DNA from 2 places in the Peribacillus sp. SRI_006 genome. Region 2 is predicted to be linked to the other one. Evidence: riboswitches for the same ligand, from Rfam matches in the RefSeq annotation. Region 2 holds a riboswitch; the other holds the start of a gene.
What was found. A riboswitch is a leader RNA that binds a small molecule or an ion and turns the genes downstream of it on or off. The one in region 2 is predicted to bind glycine.
Positions count from the first base shown of each region.

Region 1 (4,434 bases), on a different contig from region 2:
AGACAAAGTAATGTAAATTAGAACATATAGAGCGGGTGCGCCCTTGCCATAAGCCCAGCCGCTGCCGCCAAGGAAGGAGAAGGTCGTATAGATTTCCCCGGCCATCAGCAGAAAGACGAATATCGCACCAAAACCGCGTCCGCCCACCGTCCATTGTTCCAAGTCCATATCTTTTCCTTTTGAAGAGCGTATTCCTAAAAATATCGATAGAAGTAAAAATGCTAAAATGATTAAGAGAGCAATATTCATTCCTGGTCACCTTCCCGATTCCTGGGATCCAGCTTATACATGATGCCGAGTATGGCAGAGGTAAGGACCACCCACATAGCCATCCAGAACATATTGAAAGGCATCCCTAATACATATGGTTCTATTTTATTAACAAAAGGTAGAAATCCCAGTATGCCTATAAAAGGAACTAGTGTAAGAATATATATAATCTTCATTAAACAACCCCCTCCGTTTTAAATAAAGTGAAACGCCCACCAATGGGGGTTCATTCTTCAATGCCACTGATGGATGGGTGAACCAAACCGGATGGAAAATTCATACATGACGGAAAAGGTACGATAATATATATTAGCTTACACTATTTTGATATAAAATTTAATGCAGTTGCCTGATATATTTTAGCAAAAGTGTGCAGAAAGCCGAAGGCCTAATATGTTCATATGCAGATAAAGCCTTGAATTCATATTGAGTTCAAGGCTTTATTTCCTTTAGCTATCTTTTTTTTCGATAATTATATAGTATCACCAAGAGGATGAACCAGATTGGGGTCAAGAGCAGTGATAGCCGTGTAGCTTCAGCGAATAGCATAACAATAAGGATGAACAGGAATAAGCCTAAAATGACGTAATTGACAAAAGGTGTAAAAGGAGCCTTGAAAGTCGATTCGGCTCTTAGGTCGGGCCTTGTTTTCGAATATTTGATATGGGAGATCAAGATAATGCTCCATACCCAAATGAAACAGATGGCACTGATGGTAGTCACGACAGTAAATGCCTGTTCCGGTATCAGCTTGCTTAATAATGCCCCTATTGATACAACGATTGTGGATGTGAATAAGGCATTGCTCGGAACAGCCTGTTTATTTAATTTTTCCAGCTTAGCTGGGGCTTCACCATTCCTGCTTAACGTATAAAGTATTCGGCTCGTTGAAAATAAACCGCTGTTGCATGCAGAAGCAGCGGATGTCAAAACGACGAAGTTGATGATCCCTGCAGCGACTGGAATGCCGATTAACGCAAAGACCTCTACAAATGGACTGCTTGTGGCATTCAGTTGTGTCCATGGGTTGACGCAGAGAATGACGAATAGTGCACCAACGTAGAAAAGCAAAATCCGGACAGGGATTTTATTGATGGCAGATGGAATGTTCTTTCGCGGGTTCGCCGTTTCTGCTGCAGAAACCCCGACCAATTCGACACCGACAAATGAGAAGACGACCAACTGTAAAGATAACAGGAATCCGGAAATGCCATTGGGGAACATGCCGCCATGATTCCAAAGGTTCGTTAGGGAAACCGTTCCGGTATTGGTATTGAAGCCGAGGATCAGAAGGAAAATTCCTACGATGATCAAGGCGATGATCGTGATTACTTTAATGATGGCAAACCAGAATTCCAATTCGCCAAATATCTTAACGGTCAATAGGTTCAATCCTAACAGAATGACCAGACAAAGCAGAGCCGGAATCCATTGAGGGACATCAAACCAATATTGCATATAAACACCGACAGCTATGATATCGGCCATTGCGGTCATGATCCAACAAAACCAATATGTCCAACCGGTCACGAAGCCGGCCCATGGACCGACATATTCAGTTGCGAATTCAGTGAATGATGTGTACCCTGCATTGGATAAAAGCAATTCCCCCAGGGCCCTCATCACAAAAAACAAGGCAATCCCTATTATCATATAAGAGAATAATATGGAAGGACCTGCTAATTGTATGGCTTTTCCGGAACCTAAAAATAAACCGGTGCCAATGGTTCCTCCTATTGCAATCAGTTGTACATGTCGATTTTTTAAATCTCTTTTTAATTCTTGTTTAGCCAATTCGTACGCCCCCGTTTTTATAGTCTGGTAGTGAATGTTTACCTGCATGGTCTTGGAGAGAGGGACGTGATTGTCGTCCAGCTTGCCTTTCCCATTTGTTGTTTTAGTCCAATCACAATATGGACAATAAAAAAAGAGATTGGATAATACCAATCTCTTAAAGGGCTCAGAATAACAATATATCATTCGTTACTCTTCTGTCCTTTTGCCTGAGATTGTGAATCCTTCGGCGCTGCATCTTGTACAGTCTCTCCAGAAGCTGCTCCTGCTATAGTGTCATCCATAGCATTCATCGCTTGCTTGTATGCGGTTGTGAAGAAATGTCAGTCAGTGATGATTTTCCACTGCTTGATCATTTCATTATGCTTATAAAATAATATTGGAATTCTATCATCTATTTTTCGGTAGGTCAACAATTTTTTTTGAAATGAAACAGGCATTTTCTGTAGTTTAATAGTGGTCTGTATTTAACTTAAGGTCTAAGCAGAAGTGATTGTTTTCTACTCATTATGAACGATCACTATAATAAAATACTGAACATCATTTTTTTAAAATGATATTTTTAGATTAGAAAAATCAACAAGATATTATTGGCAACTGTTTATTTCAAAAATACAATTGTATTTTTACAGAATATTTACTATTATAAGATAAGAAAACATAAATGAAGTGTTATTGGTATTTTTTCGATAGAGCATTTCTAACTGCAATAATTAATAAGTTCGTGGTAAGGATAGAAAAGCATTACCGATATTGCATCTGGAGGAGTTAATCATGTCGAACAAGGAATTAAAGAGAGGGCTGGAAGCACGTCACATTCAAATGATAGCTTTGGGCGGAACCATCGGAGTCGGCTTATTCATGGGATCTGCGAGCACGATCAAATGGACCGGGCCCTCTGTAATGCTTGCTTATGCCATTGCAGGTATTTTTATATTTTTCATCATGCGTTCCATGGGTGAGATGCTTTATTTAGAACCGACTACAGGTTCTTTTGCAACCTTTGCGAGCAGCTATATACATCCTTTGGCAGGTTATATGACTGCTTGGAGCAATTGGTTTCAATGGGTAATCGTCGGAATGTCCGAAATCATTGCGGTTGGCTTGTATATGCAATATTGGTTCCCGGAGTTACCGGCCTGGATACCAGGTGTGGTCGCCATGATCATCTTGGGAGCGGCCAACCTCATTTCCGTTAAATCCTTCGGGGAATTTGAATTCTGGTTTGCACTTATAAAAATCATAACGATTATATTGATGATCGTTGCCGGCCTGGGCCTTATCTTCTTTGGAATAGGGAATGGCGGGGATGCGATTGGATTATCGAATCTTTGGGAAAATGGCGGCTTCTTTACGGGAGGCTGGACAGGATTCTTCTTTGCGCTTTCACTTGTCGTGGCTTCCTATCAAGGCGTTGAGCTTATCGGCATCACAGCAGGGGAAGCGAAAGACCCAACGAAGACCGTAACAAAAGCGATTCAATCAATTATATGGCGCATTTTAATTTTCTATATTGGTGCCATTTTCGTCATCGTGACAGTATTCCCTTGGGATCAACTGGATGACTTAGGCAGTCCGTTTGTTTCGACCTTTGCCAAAATAGGTATCACTGCAGCGGCAGGCATCATTAATTTTGTCGTCATCACTGCGGCGATGTCTGGATGCAACAGTGGGATTTTCAGTGCAGGTCGTATGCTTTACACACTGGCATTGAATGGCCAAGCTCCGAAAGTCTTTGCTAAAGTATCTAAAAATGGAGTTCCGGCATATTGCACGATCGCTGTACTATTAGGGTTGGGCATCGGGGTTATCCTGAATTACCTTGCACCGCCGCAAGTATTCCTTTATGTGTACAGTGCGAGTGTTTTGCCTGGGATGATTCCATGGTTTGTCTTACTTATCAGTGAGCTTAAGTTCAGAAAGGTAAATGCCGCTGAAATGGAGAAACATCCGTTCAAAATGCCGTTGGCCCCTTACAGTAACTATGCGACAATAGCCTTTTTACTGATGGTGCTGGTAGGTATGTGGATCAATCCTAGTACAAGGATTTCCTTGGTTGTCGGGATCGTTTTCCTAGCCTTGGTAATAGCAAGTTATTACATGCTGAAAATGGATAAACGAACACCATTGGATGTTAAATCCGATGATGAGATTTCAGGATAAGAAATTCTAGTAAAAAGCCCTTCTCTAATTCGAGAAGGGCCTTTTTTTTCCTTGTAGATCAATTGTGGAATTCACGAGTAAAACAGCGAAACTCACGAGTAAAGTCGTGGGATTCACGAGTAAAGCCGTCGAATTCACGAGTAAAACAGCGGAATTCACGAGAAAAGTCGTCGAATTCACGAGTAAAACAGCGAAACACACGAGAAA
Region 1 is NZ_JBYCZT010000003.1:227,074-231,507, forward strand. Features, by position in the region: gene AC2YHV_RS05330 (sodium:solute symporter family protein) at 1-249, opposite strand, end outside; gene AC2YHV_RS05335 (DUF3311 domain-containing protein) at 246-446, opposite strand; gene AC2YHV_RS05340 (amino acid permease) at 724-2,064, opposite strand; glycine riboswitch at 2,252-2,330, opposite strand; gene AC2YHV_RS05345 (amino acid permease) at 2,839-4,227, shown strand; gene AC2YHV_RS05350 (hypothetical protein) at 4,292-4,434, shown strand, end outside.
Region 1: another riboswitch for glycine. It lies ahead of AC2YHV_RS05340 (amino acid permease); the one in region 2 lies ahead of gcvT (glycine cleavage system aminomethyltransferase GcvT).

Region 2 (4,434 bases):
CTGCCTTTTGATGGAGGCGTATTCTCAAAAAGTCTAGTATACCCTGCCAGCTTTTTGGTTGATTGAATAATCTGGTGAAGACGAGGGGAGCCAAAATGAATCATTTCTCCCTTTAAATCGGATGGAGCTTGTTCTGGATCGGTAATGAAAGTGATTTGTGCCGGGTTCGGAACACCTCCTGTTTTTTCTAGATAATGCCAATAAAAGGGTCTGTTCATTAATTCTTTATCCATCTCAATCGTCAATTGCACTGTAAGGTGGGTTGGTGCATTATCCAGTATTTCACACTCATTGGCTTTAAAGAAAGTGATTAAAAAATCATGAATTTCCCGTTGCTGCATGAACCTCACCTTCCTTCATTGATTGAGCGAATTGGATCAACGATGAAAAATTATCCATCTTGACTTTCATTTCGCCTTCGGTTTTGGACTCGCCGACCACATCAATTAAATATTCTTCAATGTTGTTAATATCCAGTTTGGTTAAAATATCATCCAATTCACCGATTACTTTTTCAAATAAATTTATTTTTTCGTATAGTAACTTCAGTATATGTTCTTCAACTGTATTTTTCGTGGCAAAGTTATAAATCATCACATCTTCTTCCTGACCAAGGCGGTGAATCCGTCCAATTCTCTGTTCAAGCCTCATTGGGTTCCAGGGCAGGTCAAAATTAATCAAGTGATGGCAAAACTGAAGGTTTATCCCTTCCCCGCCAGCTTCTGTTGCGATTAATACCTGAATGTTCTTTTGGAATAATTCACGCATCCAGTCTTTCTTTCCACGCTTAAAACCGCCTCGGAAAGGAACAGAAGAAATTCCATTCTGCTGTAGGTACCATTGGAGATATAATTGAGTCGCACGATATTCCGTAAAGATAATCACTTTGTCATCAATTTTCTTGATCAGTTCCAAAGCTTTTTCAGCCTTTGAGTTCTGGACCGTTTCATTCACTTTAGTAAATAAATCATCAAGCTTTGCCAAAAAATCAGGGGAAGGCTGATCGTATTTATCCCTCATATTCTTTAATGTATAAAAGACAGCCTCTCTGCTGCTGCATGCTTCCCTTTGGAGAGTGAGAGCCGAAAAGGCGCTTCCTTTTGATCCATCCGAAATTGGCTTGAATTTGGAAACAGCATCATACAATGCTTGTTCCGTTGGAGAAAATTCAATGGTGATGGTTTCCACATGCCGTTTTGTCCATTCAATGCCAGTATCGGCCCGCCGGTTTCGAATCATGACAGTGTTGACCAGTTCCTTTAGGTGTTCATCTTCTGTTATGTTCCGGCCTTTCCCTTTATACTTTTCCGAAAAGAGTGAGGCATTTCCCAAGTGGCCCGGTTTCAATAACGAAACGAGGTGGAATATCTCCTCGACTTTATTTTGAATCGGAGTGGCTGTCAGGAGTAAACAAAATTTCTTTTTCAGATTTTGGACGAATTCATAGTTCTTCGTCTTATTATTTTTAAGTTTATGAGCTTCATCAATAATGATGAAGTCATATTCCTGAGTAAAGATGATATCTCGATGTGGAGCGCGTTTCGCTGTATCAATGGATGAAATGACTACATCACAGGAGTCCCAGACATAACTTTTTCTCTGAACGACTGCCGGAATATGAAACTTGGTATTCAATTCAAATGCCCATTGTGTGACAAGGGAAGCCGGAACAAGGATCAATACTTTTTTTACAAGGCCCCTAATCATATACTCTTTTAGGATCAAGCCTGCTTCAATTGTTTTTCCCAGCCCTACCTCATCAGCCAAAATGGCTTTTCCATTCATCTTTTCCACTACTTGCTTCGCCGCTTCCAATTGATGGGGAAGCGGGGTTAGCTGAGGAAGATGCTTGGGCGCCTGTAAACCTTCAAAATCAGGGATGATAAGGTTTTCCTCCATTTGAACCGCCAACTTATAAAGCTCCCAATTTCCCCATGGACCGTCATTTTCCATCTTTTGCAGAAACTCGTCATTCCATTCAGAATTGAAGGATATATTGATTTTCATAGAAATAACTCCCTCTTAAATCATAATTTCCTTAATATAAGGTCAAAACCCGAACATTTCATATGTGAAGTAAGAAAAATATTTCTTTTTCAAAAAATATTGCAGAGATAAGTTTCTTAGGGTAGGATATAAGTATATTTAGAAAATTCCAATTTCCAAACGCTACAAAGAATGTTTGTACATCGATTTTGCAGTTCGCGTTTTCTTAGTATGGGCTATAGGCTCCTAATTTATCCAAGATTACTGAAGGAGATCAGTCAAACGGTTTCTGAAGTTTTAGGAGAATTGGCAGAGAATGCATTCCATTTATGCTCAAAGGTTTTACCGATGCTTGGGGCTTATCGGCTTCCTTTCAATGGTAGACCATTTATATGCGGGTGAAGATAAGGGGAGAGACTACGGATGTAGCGCCGAAGGAGCAAACTTAGCAGTGAATCTCTCAGGCAAAAGAACTCTTATTGGACGCAACTCTGGAGAGCGCCGCCCGTTATGGGACGGCCACCAAAGGGGAAAACCTATTACATAGGTAAACTTTCAGGTTTCAGGACAGAGAAAAAGCTCAAACGGGCTTTCTCTGTCCTTTTTTGTGCTTTTTTCACATCATGAATCAGCTTGTATCTGATGCGTAATGACAAGAAGCTTTTGATAATGAAGCCAATTAATTTTTAAAAAAATCTGAAGGGGGTCATTTTTTGACCAATTTAAAAAGAACACCACTATTTGAGGTTTATCGTGAATACGGAGGTAAAACGATTGATTTTGGCGGCTGGGAACTTCCTGTCCAATTTTCGGGTATAAAGGATGAACATGAAGCCGTACGGACAAAAGCGGGGTTATTTGATGTTTCCCATATGGGGGAAGTCGATGTTAAGGGGCCTGGGAGCCTTTCCTTTTTACAGAAGATGCTGACAAATGATATATCAAAGCTGCAACAGGGCGGGGCCCAATATACCGCCATGTGTTATGAAAACGGAGGCACGGTTGATGATCTTATCGTGTATAAAAGGGCTGAGGACGACTATCTGCTCGTGGTCAATGCAGCGAATACAGAAAAAGATTTCAATTGGCTTCAAGCGAATTTAACGGAAGATGCCCAAATTACGAATGTATCAAGTGACTATACACAGCTGGCACTTCAAGGACCAGCTGCAGAGAAGATATTACAAAAACTATCCGGAAGTACTGACTTAAGTGAAATTGGATTTTTCAGGTTCAAGGATAATGTCATGATTAACGGTATCTCCACGCTGGTATCCCGTACTGGATACACTGGTGAAGATGGTTTTGAAATATATAGCGACAGTAAAAATGGCCCTGCCCTTTGGAAGGCGATTATGGATGCCGGTAAGGAAGAGGGGGTTCAGCCGATTGGTTTAGGCGCTCGTGATACCCTGCGTTTTGAAGCGAAACTGCCGCTGTATGGGCAGGAGCTTTCGGCGGACATCACCCCGATAGAAGCCGGGATTGGTTTTGCAGTAAAAGTGGATAAGGAAGTTGATTTTTTCGGGAAAGCCGTTCTTGCTGAGCAAAAGGAGAAAGGGGCTCCCCGGAAGCTTGTGGGAATTGAAATGATTGACCGTGGCATTCCACGTCATGGGTATAAGGTCTACAGCGGTGATGAAGTCATTGGCGAGGTCACGACTGGTACCCAATCGCCAACATTGAAGAAAAACGTTGGATTGGTACTTATCGATAAGGAATTTTCGGTGCTGGATGCGGAAGTCGAAGTGGAAATCCGTTCCAAACGTTTGAAAGCCGTTATAATACAAACACCTTTTTATAAAAAACCACGTAAATAGAGGGGAATGGTCATTAGATGAAACATCGTTATTTACCCATGACAGAGCAAGATAAACAAGAAATGCTGGAAGCGATAGGGGTATCCGCTGCTGAAGAACTTTTCAATGATATCCCTGAAAGCGTTCGTTTTCAAGGAGAATACGATATCAAGCCTGCTAAATCGGAACCTGCATTAATGAAAGAATTATCAAGGCTTGCTGCAAAGAATGCGGACCTTAAAAATTATGCTTCCTTCCTTGGTGCGGGTGTCTATGACCATTATGCGCCGGTCATCGTCGATCATGTTCTTTCCCGTTCTGAGTTTTATACGGCGTATACACCGTATCAGCCTGAAATTTCACAGGGCGAGCTTCAAGCAATCTTTGAATATCAAACGATGATATGTGAATTGACGGGCATGGATGTGGCTAACTCCTCCATGTATGACGGCGGGACGGCGCTGGCTGAAGCAGCGATGCTTGCTTCAGGACAGACAAGGCGGAAGAGGATTCTCATTTCAGGAACCGTTCATCCTGAATCAAGAGAAGTTGTGAAGACATATGCAAAAGGGCAACGCGTGGAAGTGATCGAAATTCCTCATAAAGACGGTGTGACGGACTTAGCTGCTTTAAGGGAATTGGCGAATGA
Region 2 is NZ_JBYCZT010000001.1:390,562-394,995, forward strand. Features, by position in the region: gene AC2YHV_RS01925 (YqhG family protein) at 1-341, opposite strand, end outside; gene AC2YHV_RS01930 (DEAD/DEAH box helicase) at 319-2,007, opposite strand; glycine riboswitch at 2,385-2,472, shown strand; glycine riboswitch at 2,476-2,559, shown strand; gene gcvT (glycine cleavage system aminomethyltransferase GcvT) at 2,700-3,806, shown strand; gene gcvPA (aminomethyl-transferring glycine dehydrogenase subunit GcvPA) at 3,824-4,434, shown strand, end outside.